DNA from 2 places in the Clostridium sp. 29_15 genome. Region 1 is predicted to be linked to the other one. Evidence: a T-box and tRNA genes for the amino acid it is inferred to sense, from the RefSeq annotation. Region 1 holds a T-box; the other holds one or more tRNA genes.

The links. A T-box is a leader RNA that pairs with one kind of tRNA and senses whether it is charged. The one in region 1 lies ahead of leuS (leucine--tRNA ligase), so its partner is inferred to be a tRNA-Leu.
Region 2: it encodes a tRNA-Leu, which carries the amino acid that the T-box ahead of leuS (leucine--tRNA ligase) is inferred to sense. The anticodon was not compared.

What each region holds. Positions count from the first base shown of each region.
Region 1 is NZ_MNRT01000022.1:107,088-114,919, forward strand. It holds gene BHW04_RS04415 (HAMP domain-containing sensor histidine kinase) at 1-1,404, opposite strand, end outside; gene BHW04_RS04420 (response regulator transcription factor) at 1,478-2,182, opposite strand; gene BHW04_RS04425 (NupC/NupG family nucleoside CNT transporter) at 2,356-3,564, opposite strand; T-box leader at 3,908-4,119, shown strand; gene leuS (leucine--tRNA ligase) at 4,261-6,711, shown strand; gene BHW04_RS04435 (hypothetical protein) at 6,807-7,556, opposite strand; gene BHW04_RS04440 (HesB-like protein) at 7,761-7,832, shown strand, end outside.
Region 2 is NZ_MNRT01000018.1:1,347-9,178, forward strand. It holds gene BHW04_RS02435 (methyl-accepting chemotaxis protein) at 1-612, shown strand, start outside; gene BHW04_RS02440 (potassium/proton antiporter) at 791-2,215, shown strand; tRNA gene BHW04_RS02445 (tRNA-Leu) at 2,265-2,351, opposite strand; gene recQ (DNA helicase RecQ) at 2,497-4,263, shown strand; gene BHW04_RS02455 (GerMN domain-containing protein) at 4,573-5,064, shown strand; gene BHW04_RS02460 (PrkA family serine protein kinase) at 5,300-7,222, shown strand; gene yhbH (sporulation protein YhbH) at 7,228-7,832, shown strand, end outside.

The DNA.
Region 1 (7,832 bases):
TCTTTCCTCAATCTTATAGGTTAATTCTCCGCTGGCTGCATCCTTTGCCCCAAGCATTATTTTATCTAAATATACCATGCTTTTTATTAATTTGATAAGCAGAGCAAAACTTATTAAAAAGCCTACTATAAAACATGGCCATAATAACCTTCCATTATTAAATATACCTACCAACAATAATATAACTACTGTAGATATATACATAATTCCAATTATAAAGATATTCTTTATGAACGATCCTCTTTTAATTATATCTTTTGTTGTATAATATATGGTTTTACTAATAGTATTTTCAAAAATTGCTCCCTCAGAATAGCTTACTATTAACGTCTCTACTGTTACATATAATAAAATTAAAATAATAGATAATATAAGTATATTCCTATAAGTAAAGCTAATTAAATATCTTCCTTCACCAAGTATTTTATTATAATAACTATTAAATATTAGCTTATATGCTATGTATGCTAACAATAAGCCTCCCAACTTATATTCAAGTGGATATTTCTTTAATTTATCTATTAATATATCAACTTCATGCATCCTGCTATTTTCTTTCTTTTTTAAATATAATAGTAATGCTAATATAGCTACTGATACCAAACATACTATTATCTTAATACCTATAACATGTCCTATCTCTTCAATAGATTTATAAGCACTATATATAGAATCTCCCTTCTGCAAAACTTTTGGTATCCATACATATAGTTCTATACTATAATTATTTAAATAATAATATTTGGATGATTGATTTTGTATATATGATGATACGTAATTTCCACTGGTATAATATCCTGAAGAATTTCTTTTAATTCTATTTACTATATGAGAATTAGTAGATTTTTTTCCTGATATATATACATTTTCAGTAACACCATCATTAGTGGTAATCTTTCTTATAGAATAGTATTTTGTATCTTTTATCAAATCTTCATCTGCTTTTTTTTTAGTAATCCAGCTATTACTAAGTATATCAAAAGCTGCAAAATCAATATTATTATAAGCACTTAGCTGAACTTTTAGATTTTCATATGCCGTCTTTTTACTTTCTAAAATTTCTTCAAGTAAACTGGCTTCATCATATGCATATTTCTCTTCTATCTTCTTTCTTTCTTCATTTAATATAGCCTGTTGCTCATCATAACTATAATCATGAAAACCTTGCGAACTTTCTCTTATACTTTTGATATTTTGATATTGGCTTTCAATCTTTTTTTCTATTTTTTGTTTATAACTATCAATTTCATATTGGTTTATATTGTTTATATCATTAACATATTCATCATTTTTATAATAAATAGCATAATCTAGCGCCATTCCTATATAATCATCTATTTCCTGTGCTAGATATGAATCAACATAAATCCTCTCTGGCAGTGTTAAATCATAGTTGTTAATCACTTCAACTCCTGACAAAATCGACATTGATAAAAAGATGAATATAAGAATATATAAGAAATAGTTAAAAAATTTCTTATTCATACTTTTCAATTTTGTAACCAATTCCCCACACCACCTTTAAATATTTGGGTTCTTTAGGATTGATTTCTATCTTTTCTCTAATCCTTCGTATATGTACTGCAACTGTATTTTCAGCATTATAGCTTGGTTCTTTCCATACATTTTCATATATTTCATCAATAGAAAATACTCTTCCCTTATTTTTTAATAATAGCTCTAATATACCAAACTCTGTTGCTGTAACCCTTATAGACTCACCTTCAACGAATACTTCTTTACTTTCCAAATTGATTTCTAATCCACTGGACTTTATTACCTTTTCATCTTCTTTAGAAACATTAACGTAATTTCCTAAAGTCATATATCTTCTTAATTGTGATTTTACTCTAGCAATTAATTCTAAAGGATTAAAAGGTTTAGTAATATAATCATCAGCTCCCATATTTAAACCTAATACCTTATCAGTATCTTCTGATTTTGCTGATATTAATATTATTGGAATATTTTTTTCCTCCCTAATCCTCATAGTAGTTCGTAATCCATCCATCTTAGGCATCATAATATCCATCAATATTAAATGTATTTCATTTTCCATCAATGCCTGAATAGCTTGTATACCATCATATGCTTTAATAACACCAATTCCCTCATTTTTTAAATATATTTCAATTGCATCAACTATTTCCTTATCATCATCTACTACTAAAACAGTATTCATATAACTTTTCAACTCCTCTCCATAATATTATAGCCTATAAAATTAAAAATACAAAAATCAAAACTTTTAGAAAAAAAGAGCATGATACTTTTTTTATATCATACTCTTTAGCAATTACTAACGTAATTTTATTAACTTAATGACATTGATCTTTTGCCATGTGATTTTTTATACTATATAGTTAAAAGAAGTCCTGCAATTGTAGCACTTAGAAGGTTTGCTAATGTTCCACCTAAAACAGCTTTCCATCCCAATCTTGCTATGTCAGCTTTTCTATTTGGAGCCATTCCACCTATACCACCTATTAAAATAGCAATAGAAGAAATATTAGCAAATCCACATAAAGCAAATGTTACTATTGCTGTAGTCTTTGCTGATAATTCTGGTAATAAAGGTGCCATATTACTAAATGCAACAAATTCATTTAATATTAATTTTTGACCTATTAATGATCCTGCTGTTACAGCTTCTCCCCACGGAACACCTATTATCGCTGCTACTGGTGAGAATATCCATCCTAATATTCCTTGTAAGCTTAAGTCAGATACACCGAACCAGCCTCCAATCCAACCAATTAAACCGTTAATTAATGCTATAACTGCAACGAATGCTAAAATGATAGCTGCTATGTTAAGAACTAGACCTAACCCATCAATTGCACCCTTTGATGCTGCATCAACAACATTTGCTGAATTATCTTTAATCATTTCAACTTCATTTTGAACCTTATCATGCTCTGTTTCTGGACAAAGAATTTTTGCTATTATAAGACCAGCTGGTGCTGCCATAAATGCTGCTGAAATTAAGTATTCTATTGGAATTCCAAGCATTGAATATCCTACTAATATTGAACCTGAAACTGATGCTAATCCACCAACCATTACTGCAAACAATTCAGATTCTGTAAGCTTTGAAACATAAGGTTTAATTAAAAGTGGCGCCTCTGTTTGACCTAAGAAAATATTTGCTGATGAAGATATTGTTTCTAATTGGGAAGTTCCTAAAAGCCTAGATAAAGCTCCCCCTATAACTCTAATAACAAACTGCATTATTCCTAAATAGTAAAGTATAGAAACAACTGCGGATATAAATATTATTACACATAATACATTAACAAAAAATATACTTCCATCATTAGCTAGTGAACCAAATACAAAACTAATACCTTCTTGAGCATAATCGATAACTGATTGTACTCCAAGAGCAACCTTGCTTAAAACATACTTACCTACACTCCACTTTAAAACGGCTAATGCAAATCCAAATTGAATTAAAAATCCAATTATTATGGTTCTCCATTTTATACGCTTCTTATTATTTGATAATAAGTATGCCACTGCAAATATAAATAAAATACCTATAATGCTATTTAAAATTGCCATAAAAATCTCCTTTTCTTTCATCAGTTAGTTTATTCTTATCTCTCTAATTTAGTATTTACAAGAATTTTTCACTTATACAAGAGCATTATTTTTACAAAATATTAATGTTCATAAACTATTTACGATTATACCCTTATTTAACCCCTTCTACAAAACAATATTTACCATATATTAAAAAATATATAATATAGTATATTCTTTTTTTAAATTTTTCTTAAATTATATACTATATTGGTATGTAATAAACATATTATATCATATATTGAAATTCCTATAAAAAGGCTTTATCACTATTATTGACTAACTTTCTTAATTACTATATAATAAAAAACAAATAATATAGTATAAAGTGTTGAAAAGAAGTAGTACTATAACCTTGTAATCTTAAGAGAACTGTTGGAAGGTGTAAAACAGTGTTTACATTATAGGAACTTGTCTTGGAACTTACTTGTCAAAAGCAAGTACGGGATTCCCGTTAACGATTTCGAGTGAGAAAATCTTTTTTTGATTTTCTAATAAGAGTGGTACCGCGAAATAATAGCTTTCGTCTCTTAAATATAGAGATGGAAGCTTTTTTATTTAATTAAAAGCAGATAATTGAAAAGTTAGAATTATGTATGAAACTCCTGAGGAATTTTTACCTCAATTATCCATAATCAATTTTCAATTATCAATTAACCTAGGGAGGATTTTAAAATGAGTAACTATGGAACTGCTATTGATAAAAAATGGCAAAAGAAATGGGAAGAAACTGAACTTTATAAATTTAATCCTAATAAAGAAGGAGAAAAATTATATGTTTTAGAAATGTTCTCTTACCCATCTGGAAGTCAATTACATGCTGGTCACTGGTTCAATTATGGTCCAGTTGATTCATGGGCAAGATTAAAGAAGATGCAAGGATACAATGTATTCCAACCAATGGGATTTGATGCCTTTGGTCTACCAGCTGAAAACTTTGCTATTAAAACAGGAATTCATCCATGGGATTCTACCGAAAAAAATATCAAGACTATGGAAGATCAATTAAAAGCTATGGGAGCTATGTTTAACTGGGAAAATGAAGTTATCACATGTACTCCTGAATACTACAAATGGACTCAATGGATATTCTTAAAGCTTTACGAAAAGGGATTAGCCTACAGAAAGAAAGCCCCTGTAAATTGGTGTCCATCATGTAATACAGTTTTAGCTAATGAACAAGTTCATGAAGGATATTGTGAAAGATGTTCTACTGAAGTAACTAAAAAAGACTTAACTCAATGGTTCTTTAAAATAACTGAATATGCTGATGAGTTATTAGAAAAATTAGATACTTTAGATTGGCCAGAAAAAACTGTTGCTATGCAAAAACACTGGATAGGAAAATCTACTGGTGCACAAGTTACTTTCAAAGTTAAAAATTCAGCAACTAGCTTTGATGTATTTACAACAAGAGTTGATACATTAAATGGTGTAACTTATGTTGTTTTAGCACCTGAAAATCCATTAGTAGATGAACTAACTACTGCAGAAAACAAAACTGCCGTTGAAGAATACAAAGAAGCTGCTAAAAAGCAATCTGATATAGAAAGACAATCTCTTTCAAGAGAAAAAACTGGTGTATTCACTGGTTCATATGCAATAAACCCTATAAACGGTAAAGAAGTACCTGTATGGGTTGGTGATTACGTACTTGCTACTTATGGTACTGGTGCTGTTATGGCTGTTCCAGCTCACGATGAAAGAGACTTTGCTTTTGCAACTAAATTTAACTTACCAATAGAAAGAGTTATCACTAACAAAAAAGGTGAAGAAGTTGAACTTCCATACTGTGAATACGGAGTACTTGTTAACTCTGGACAATTTGATGGTTTAACTACTGAAGAAGCTAAAGAAAAAATCGTTGCTAAATTAGCAGAAAATAAATTAGGTGAATCAAAAGTTAATTATAGATTAAGAGACTGGCTAGTTTCTAGACAAAGATACTGGGGAGCCCCAATCCCTATGATTTACTGTGAAGACTGTGGTACTGTACCAGTTCCAGAAAAAGATCTTCCAGTACAATTACCATATGATGTTCAATTTGCACCTGATGGAAAATCTCCACTGGCTAAATGTGAATCATTCATCAATACTACTTGCCCATGCTGTGGTAAACCAGCTAAAAGAGAATGCGATACATTAGATACTTTCGTATGTTCTTCATGGTACCAAATGAGATATGTAGATAACAAAAACTCAGAAAAAGCTTTCGATAAGGACTTAGTAGACAAAATGCTACCAGTTGACAAATATGTTGGTGGACCTGAACATGCTTGCATGCACTTACTATATGCTAGATTTATCACTAAAGCTTTAAGAGATATGGGATACTTAAGCTTTGACGAACCATTTAAGAGCTTAACTCACCAAGGTTTAATTTTAGGACCAGATGGATTAAAGATGTCAAAATCTAAAGGAAATACTATTTCTCCAGATGACTACATTAAAGAATACGGTGCTGACGTATTTAGAATGTACTTAATGTTTGGTTTTGCTTACACAGAAGGTGGAGCTTGGAGTGATGATGGAATTAAATCTGTTGCTAGATTCGTAGATAGAATTGAAAGATACTTAGATTTAGCTAGAGAAGCTATTGCTAATGGAGAAAACAATAAAATCACTATTGATAAAACTGAAAAAGAATTAAACTTCTGGTTAAACAACGCAATTAAAGGTGTTACTGAAGATGCTGATAAGATGCAATTCAATACTGCTATAGCAAGAATGATGGAATTTGTTAATGCATTTTCTAAATATCTTCAAGAAGAAACTAAGAACTTAGACTTCTTAAAGACTGTATGCAAAGACTTCATCAAGACTTTAGCACCATTTGCTCCTCACTTTGCTGAAGAACAATGGAATCTATTAACTGGTGAATACTCAGTATTTAACGAAGCTTGGCCAATATTTGACCCAAATGCTCTTGTTAAAGATGAAGTAGAAATAGCTATCCAAGTAAACGGAAAAATTAAATCTAAGATTAATGTATCTACTGATTTAGATGAAGAAGGAATTAAAGCAGCTGCTTTAACTGATGAAAATATACTTGCTGCTACAGAAGGTAAAAATATTGTTAAAGTCATAGTAATCAAAGGAAGACTTGTTAATATAGTAGTAAAATAAAAAAGAGTGCCTAATCACTCTTTTTTTATTTGATTATTAAGAAATAAAAAAAACTCAGCCTAAACTGAGTTTTTTCCTTAATTCATAATCCATCATTAACTAAGCTCTTCTAGCACTGGTTTAAATTTAGCAAGTACTTGACTTACTAATTCTTCATCTAATGCAGTATAATAAGAAAGGTATCCTGCTTCACCTAATGCTCTGTAAGCATCCTTACTCATTTCCATCCAACTTTCAGGTATGTAAACCCATACGATTTCTTCATATTTACAGCTTAATAAGAAATGTTCCATACCAAAGAAAGCATATTCCTCTATTTCATGAAGCCTATTAAACTTCTCATAATCATCTACTACTTGTGAAGTTAATTTGTATTCATATATATCTGCATAAAAGAAATCAAATTTATCTTTTTCTGCAGTATAGGCATCGCCTTGAATTATTTTTATTTTAGGATTGTCAGCAAAATTCTTATTATACAAATCAATTACTTCCTGGCTTATTTCATAAACAGTTACTTCACTAACATTTTCTTTCTTAGCCATTTCCCAAACAGTATAGCCTAACCCTAAGCCAACTACACCCACTTTTCCATGAGCTCTCTTTATTGAAAAATACGCACCTTCTACTTCTAAAGGAGTAAGTCTCATCCATATATGCTCTGGTCCATGAAGTTCTAATATAGGCTTATTAACTTCTCCTTCTTTAGCATATAAATAGCCTTGTATTATTCCTTTTAATCCATCAATTGCTTTTATTTCATAGCTACCAACCTTAGCTGGTGAAATTATTTTGCTATATTCATCTATTTTTTCTAAAACATAACTATCATTAAAGGGCTTCAAATCAAACAATTCCTTTCTTAGCAACATTTTTAGCCAATATACATAGGTTTATTATATTGTTAATTTGTTTAATTTTCAATATAATTTATAATTTTGTAAAAATGTCCTTTACTCTCATATACTCCTTTTAAAAATTCCTTGCTATTTCCGAGTAATATGGTATACTATGAATATAATTTGGAAAAATATTTTTGAGGTGATAATATGAATAAGTTTTTAGTAAGCGAAGAAGCATATAAAGAATTTAAAGCTTTCTTAGATGAAAATGAAGTGGAA
Region 2 (7,832 bases), on a different contig from region 1:
AAATTTGTTAATGAGAAAAACAATTTAGTAAATGAATCTATGAAAAATTTAGAAAATAAATTTTCTAATATAGCAAATATAACAGAAATTATATCTAGTATAGCAGAGCAAACCAATCTTTTATCTTTAAATGCATCAATAGAAGCTGCTAGAGTAGGAGAAGTAGGAAAAGGGTTTTCAGTTGTAGCAACAGAAATTAAGAAATTAGCAGAAGAAAGTAAGACTAATGCAGAAAATATAGAGCGTATCTTAGCAGAATTAAAGAATGAAACTCAGGTATCAGTTATGCAAGTTGAAAATTTATTAAAAGAAAGTATAAAACAACAAGAGTTGGTTTATGACACAAATGATGCATTTAACAAAATTCAAGATAATATGAATACTGTTAAAGGTGAAATAAATGTAGTAACCAATATGATGAGATTGGTATTAAATAATAGTGAAAAAGTATGTGATAGTATTTCAAATATTTCTATATTATCAAAAGAAACTATGGATAATTCAGAGTATACTGCTTCAATATCTAATAAAAATTCAGAAAAGTTAGAAGAAGTTAAAGAAATTTTTATGTCTCTAGAAAAGACTGTTAATGAAATAGAAAAATATATTTAGAATTAATAAAAGAAGCTTCCAATAAGTAATTATAGGGAGTTTCTTTTTTAAATTTAAATAAGCTTATGGTACTTAAGAGTATTGAAAATCTCATCTTTATCAAAAATAATTTAATTTTTGCAATTAAAGAGTCAATAGATAATATAATGAATAAATAGCAATAACAATGGAGGAACATATGGTACAACTAATGTTATGTTGTGGTTTGATACTTCTTATATGTATTACTTCTAGTAAGGTTTTATACAAGTTTGGAGTGCCTCTTCTTTTGATTTTTATATTTTTAGGCATGATATTTGGAATAATAGGAATTGACTTTAGTGACTTTCAACTAACTGGAGAAATTGCATCAATAGCTTTAGTTTTTATAATGTTTTATGGTGGTTTTGGAACTAATTGGAGTATGGCTAGACCAAAGGCAGTACCTTCTATTTTAATGTCTACTTTAGGAACTATCATAACTTTTTTTATTACAGGATTGTTTGTATATTTAATATTTAAAATATCTTTATTAGAATCTTTACTTATAGGTGCAGTGGTGAGTTCCACCGATGCAGCATCAGTTTTTACTATACTTAGATCACAAAAATTAAATTTGGAAGGTTCTTTAGCATCGCTTTTGGAAGTAGAAAGTGGTAGTAATGATCCAGTAGCTTATATGTTAACTTTGATTATTCTTACTATAATGGGGAACGGTACAGTAATGCAGCTTATACCAATGATAGTAAGTCAGATAGTTTTTGGAATTATTGTAGGAGCTGTGATAGCAATAGCTTCTATATATTTAATTAGGCATGCAAATTTTGAAATAGAAAGCTTTTACATTATTTTTATCATAGCTATAGCTATAATTTCATATTCATTGAGTGAATGGATGGGAGGGAATGGATATTTAAGTGTTTACATCAGTGGAATAATTATTGGTAATAGTAAGATACCTCATAAGAAGACTTTGGTACACTTTTTAGATGGTGTATCTTGGATTATGCAAATAATATTATTTTTTATTTTAGGACTTTTATCAAGTCCCATAGAACTACCTAAAGTAATAGGAAAGTCAGTGGTGATTTCTCTTGTTATAATTTTTATAGCAAGGCCAATATCAGTTTTTTTAGTGCTTAGAAGGTTTGAGTTTAATACTAGGGAAAAGCTATTTATATCATGGGTAGGTCTTAGAGGTGCAGCATCTATAGTTTTTTCCATATTTGCTTTAAATTATGAGGTTAATATAAATAATGATATATATCATATTATATTTTTTATTGCTTTGATGTCTGTTGGAGTTCAAGGAACTTTGATACCTATAATAGCAAGGCGTTTAGAACTTTTAGATAATAACAAACCTGTATTAAAGACATTTAATGATTATGTTGAAGAGAAAAATACAAAGGTTATGGAATTAAAAGTTGATGTGGGCTGTAATCTTATAAATAAAAGTATAATTGATGCTAATATTCCAGAAGAAATACTTATAGCTATGATAAAAAGAGAAGGTGAAATAATAATTCCTAAAGGATCTTCTATAATAAAGGAAGGCGATGTATTGGTGGCAGTTGGTAATTGTTTAGATGAGGACTTTTATAAAGTTATAAAGGCTAAATAGTAAATTTTTAAATAAAACAAAAAAAGAAGTTCAAAATTGAACTTCTTTTTGGTGCTGAAGACCGGAATCGAACCGGTACGGTATCGCTACCGCAGGATTTTAAGTCCTGTGCGTCTGCCTGTTCCGCCACTTCAGCAAGAACAATGTCAGTATAATATAAAAAGCTTATATGGTCAACACTTTTTTACAAAATAGTTATAAAAATTATTTATAGTATAAGTTTATATTATAATTTAATATGATAAAATTAATAAATAAAGTAAATAAGTAAAAGGGTGGTGATTAAAAGTATGAATATTATTTTTGAAGTTTTAAATAAATACTATGGATATACTTCATTTAAAGAAGGACAGTATGAAATAATAAGCAATATATTAAAAGGTAGAGATAGTTTTTGTATATTACCTACTGGGGGAGGAAAATCAATTTGTTATCAGATACCTGCAATGATATTTAAAGGAATAACAATAGTAGTATCACCACTTATATCATTGATGAAGGATCAGGTGGACAGTTTAAATGAAAATGGTATTGTAGCAGAGTATATTAATAGTACTCAAAGCTTAAATGATATAAATGACATAATAAAAAAATGTTATGAAGGAAAAGTTAAATTATTATACATAGCACCTGAAAGATTAGAAAATGATTTTTTTAAAAGAAAATTAAAAAATCTTAATATAAGTCAAATAGCTATAGATGAAGCTCATTGTGTATCAATGTGGGGACATGATTTTAGAAAAAGTTATAGAGAAATAGCACAGTTTATTAATGAATTTGATAAAAGACCAGTAATAACAGCATTTACTGCTACAGCTACAGAGGTGGTGAGAAAAGATGTGCTTGAATTATTAGGGCTTAGCAATCCTTATATTTATATTGGTGGTTTTGATAGGGAAAATTTAAATATACACTTATATATAGAAGAAGATAAGCTAGAATTTGTTAAAGATATAATTAGAGAAGAAGATAGCTCAGGAATAATATATTGTGTAACAAGAAAAGAAGTAGAAGGGCTCTATAATTACCTAAAAGATTTAGGCTATATAGTAGGAAAATATCATGGCGGTCTTAAAGATGAAGAAAAAGAATATTATCAAGAAGAATTTCTTAAGGAAAATATCAATTTAATGATAGCTACTAATGCATTTGGTATGGGAATTGATAAATCAAATGTAAGGTATGTTATACATTTTACCATGCCAAAGAATATAGAAAGTTATTATCAAGAAATAGGAAGAGCCGGACGTGATGGAGAAAATGCCAATTGCTATCTTTTATATAATAGAAGTGATGTGCGTACTTTAGAATATCTTATATATACGACATCGTCTTTAAATAGGAAAGAAATAGAGATAAGAAAGTTACAAGAAATGATAAATTTATGTGAAAGCAAAGGGTGCTTAAGGTATTTTATCTTAAACTATTTTGGTGAAAAAAATGCAAGGAATTATTGCAATAGCTGTAGCAATTGTTTAAAAGATGAAGAAATTCGTGATTATACCATAGAAGCACAAAAAATATTATCTTGTGTATATAGAAGCAGAGAAAAATATGGAATTGCTGTGTTGGTAGATGTTTTAAGAGGGATGACAGGACCTAAGATAGTTAATGATAAATTAAATCAGTTGACCACTTATGGAATAATGAAAGAGTACAGTAGCAGATTTATTAAGGATATAATAAAGACATTGATAGATTTTGGTTATGTGGATTTAAAAGAAGGTACATATTCTATGCTTAAGCTAAATAAGAAGTCATTGAAAATATTAAAATCTGAAATGAAGGTTTTATTTAAGCTAAATGAAAGCGAAGAAGAAGTAATGTTAAATAAAGATTTATTTAATGTGTTAAGGAATTGGAGAAAGGATAAAGCTCTTAAAGAAGGAATTAAGCCATATATAATATTTTCAGATGCTACTTTAATTCAAATAAGTAATATATTACCTAAGAATAAGGAAGAGCTTCTTGGTATAAGAGGAATGGGAGAAAAGAAATATGAAAAATTTGGAGAGGAACTATTAGATATAATAAATAATTATAAGTAGAAATCCATGTATGGCTCGCAACTAATATAGGTTGTGAGCCAATATTATAATATTACAAAAATTTTATATTAAATGTTTTTAATACTGTTGAAATAGGATTGAAAATACTATAGGAGGTGCTACTAGTAACGATATTACATATTTTGACACTAAAATCATTATTGGTCATAATATTACTCCTTATCATTTGTTAAAGAAAATAGCATAATATATACTACTAGGTTATTTTTAAAATTTGATATTAAATGAATAAATAATGGCATAAAAGGAAATAGTGGTAATTATAGAAAATAATATTAAGGAGTTAGTATGTTTAAAAAATTTTTAATAGGTATATTATTACTATGCATTAATCTTGTAGGTTGCTTAGAAAGTAAAGCAGTTAATTCTAACAATGTAGAGGAAAGCTATAAAAGTGAGAAATTAATAGAACTTTATGTACCAGATGATAATATTTCAAAATGGGTAGTTGAAGAGAAAAATGTAGATATTTCAGAATTAAAAAATGTTATTACAGCATTAAAAGATACTGAAAAATGTTGTATACCAAAAGAAACAGAAGTTAATTCAATAAAAATAGAGAATAAAATAGCATATGTAGATTTAAGCAAGGATTTTGATGATAGTCAAACAGGCTCTTCTGCAGCTGTTAAAGTAAAAATATATTCAATTGTAAATACATTATGTTTAAATGAATGTTTTAATGTGGATGGTGTAAAATTCCTTATTGATGGGAAGGAAGTGGAAACCATAGGTCCAATGGATGTAAGCCTTATAAAAACACCAAAACTAGAGCTTTAAAAAGTAAATAAGATAGTAGAAGTTAATTGTTACTACTATCTTATTTATTTTTTAATTAAACGCTGTTTGATTTTATTGATAAATAATAATTGGTGCAGGTTAAATCAAAGTAAGGATTTATCCATAAATAAGCCCATGGTTTGGCTACGTTTATATTTTATTTAATCTAAAAAGATAAAAAGAGTAATATATTACGTTTGGTAATTAATATATTAAAGTAAAGGGGGGAGTGCTTATGAACTTCAAAGAATTTATTCTAACAGATAGAGAAAGTAGAAATAAAGAAAAATTTGAAGGTACATTTATAGATTACTTAGAACTTGTGAAGGCTAATCCAGATATTGCACAGCTTTCTCATAAGAGATTATATGAAAGGATTATGAGTGAAGGTGTTGAGGTACTAAAGGGGGATGAGAATCCTAAAATAAGAAAAATCTATGGAAATGAAACTATAAAGAGATATGGATTTTTTAAAGATGATTTCTTTGGTATTGATAAAGTATTAATGAAATTGGTAAATTATCTTCATTCTGCATCAATGAAAGGTGAAGAGGCAAGGCAAGTATTATATTTAGTAGGACCTGTTGGTGCTGGTAAATCATCTTTGGTTGAAGCATTAAAATTAGCTTTAGTAAGCTGTGATCCTATTTATTCTATAAAAGGCTGTCCAATGCATGAAGAACCTTTACATCTTGTTCCTAATCATCTAAGAGGAAAATTTAATGAAATGTTAGGCACACAAATTGAAGGAGATTTATGCCCAGTATGTAAATATAGGCTTATTCATGAATTTAATGGGGAATATGAAAATGTTCCTGTTGAAAGAAAGAATTTTTCTATAAGATCAAGAAAAGGAATAGGTGTAGTGCCTCCAGTTGATCCTAATAATCAAGATACATCTATTTTAACAGGATCAATTGATATATCTAAGATGGATATGTATCCTGAAGACGATCCAAGGATATTCTCATTAAATGGTGCATTTAATGTAGGTAACAGAGGGTTGGTAGAATTTATTGAAGTGTTTAAAAATGATGTTGAATACTTACACACTATAATAACAGCTACTCAAGAAAAATCAATTCCATCACCAGGAAAAGGTTCAATGATTTATTTTGATGGACTTATTGTAGCTCACTCAAATGAAGCAGAATGGGAAAAGTTTAAATCAGATCATACTAATGAAGCTATATTAGATAGAATTGTAAAGATTGAAGTTCCATATTGCTTAGAGCTTGATGAAGAAGTGAAGATATATGAAAAGATATTGAAGAGAAGTAATTTTAAAGCTCATATAGCTCCACATACAATAGAAATAGCAGCAATGTTTGCTATACTTTCAAGATTATCTCCTTCAGCTAAAGTAGATCCTATGACAAAGTTAAAACTTTATAATGGTGAGGATATTGTGGAAAAAGGAACTACTAAGAGGATAGATATACAGGAATTAAGAGAAGAAGCTGGAAGTTATGAAGGTATGAAAGGTATCAGTACTAGATTTATTGTAAAAGCAATAGATAATGCCTTATCTATTTCAGAATATGATTGTATAAATCCATTAAGCATAATGGAGAGCATTATTAAATCTATTAAAGAGATGGATGCTTCAGCAGAAGATAAAAAGAGATATTTAGGATTTATTCAAGACACTATTAGAAAAGAATATAATAAGGTATTGGAAAAGGAAATAACAAAGGCCTTTATACATTCATTTAGAGAACAAGCTGAAAGCCTATTTAATAATTATATAGATAATGCAGAAGCATTTGTAAATAAGACTAAGATAAAGGATTGTTCAACAGGAGAAGAATTAAATCCAGATGAAGACTTCATGAGAAATATAGAAGAACAAATAGGTGTATCTGAAGCATCTAGCAAGGGATTTAGAGCAGATGTTACATCTTATATGTTCTACTTAGTAAGAAATGGCATGAAAATAGATTATACTTCATATGAACCATTAAAAGAAGCCATTGAAAAGAAGCTTATGGCATCAGTAAAAGATTTGTCTAGAATAATAACTAAGACAAGAGTAAGAGATAAGGAGCAAAATGAAAAGTATGATGCTATGGTTGAAGAAATGAAGAACAATGGATATTGTCTACACTGTTGTGACGTCATATTAAAATATGCAGCAAACAATTTGTGGAAGGATTGATAAAGATGGCTATCTTTCGAGATAATAGTGAAAATCCAGTAGAACACGATAGAAGCATTGAAGATAGAAGACGTCATAGACAATTAGTTGAAAAATCTATCAAAGAAAATTTAGGTGATATCCTTTCTGAAGAAAGTATTGTAGGGGAAACGAAAAATAAAAAATTTAAGATTCCCATTAGAGGGATAAAGGAATATCAATTTGTATTTGGAAACAACAATAAAGGTGTTGCTACTGGTACAGGAGAAGAAAAAAGAGGAGACAAGATAGGTTCGGCAGAAAGTATTGGAAAAAAAGGTAAGAAAGGTGCTGGAAACAGTGAAGGTGATGATGTTTATGAAACTGAAATCACCTTGGAAGAATTAATGGACTATATAGTGGAAGACTTGGAACTTCCAAATTTAGATAGAAAGAAATATTCACAGATTCTTTCTGAAAGCGCCAGCAGAAAAAGAGGATATGCAAGACATGGTATTAATCCAAGACTTGCTAAAAAGAAGACTGTTATAGCTAAAACAGCTAGAAAGCAAGGTAAAAAGAGAGCTTTAGCAGAAGCAGGCTTAGATCAGGATATAGATAGATTTCCTTTTAGAGAAGATGACCTTAGATA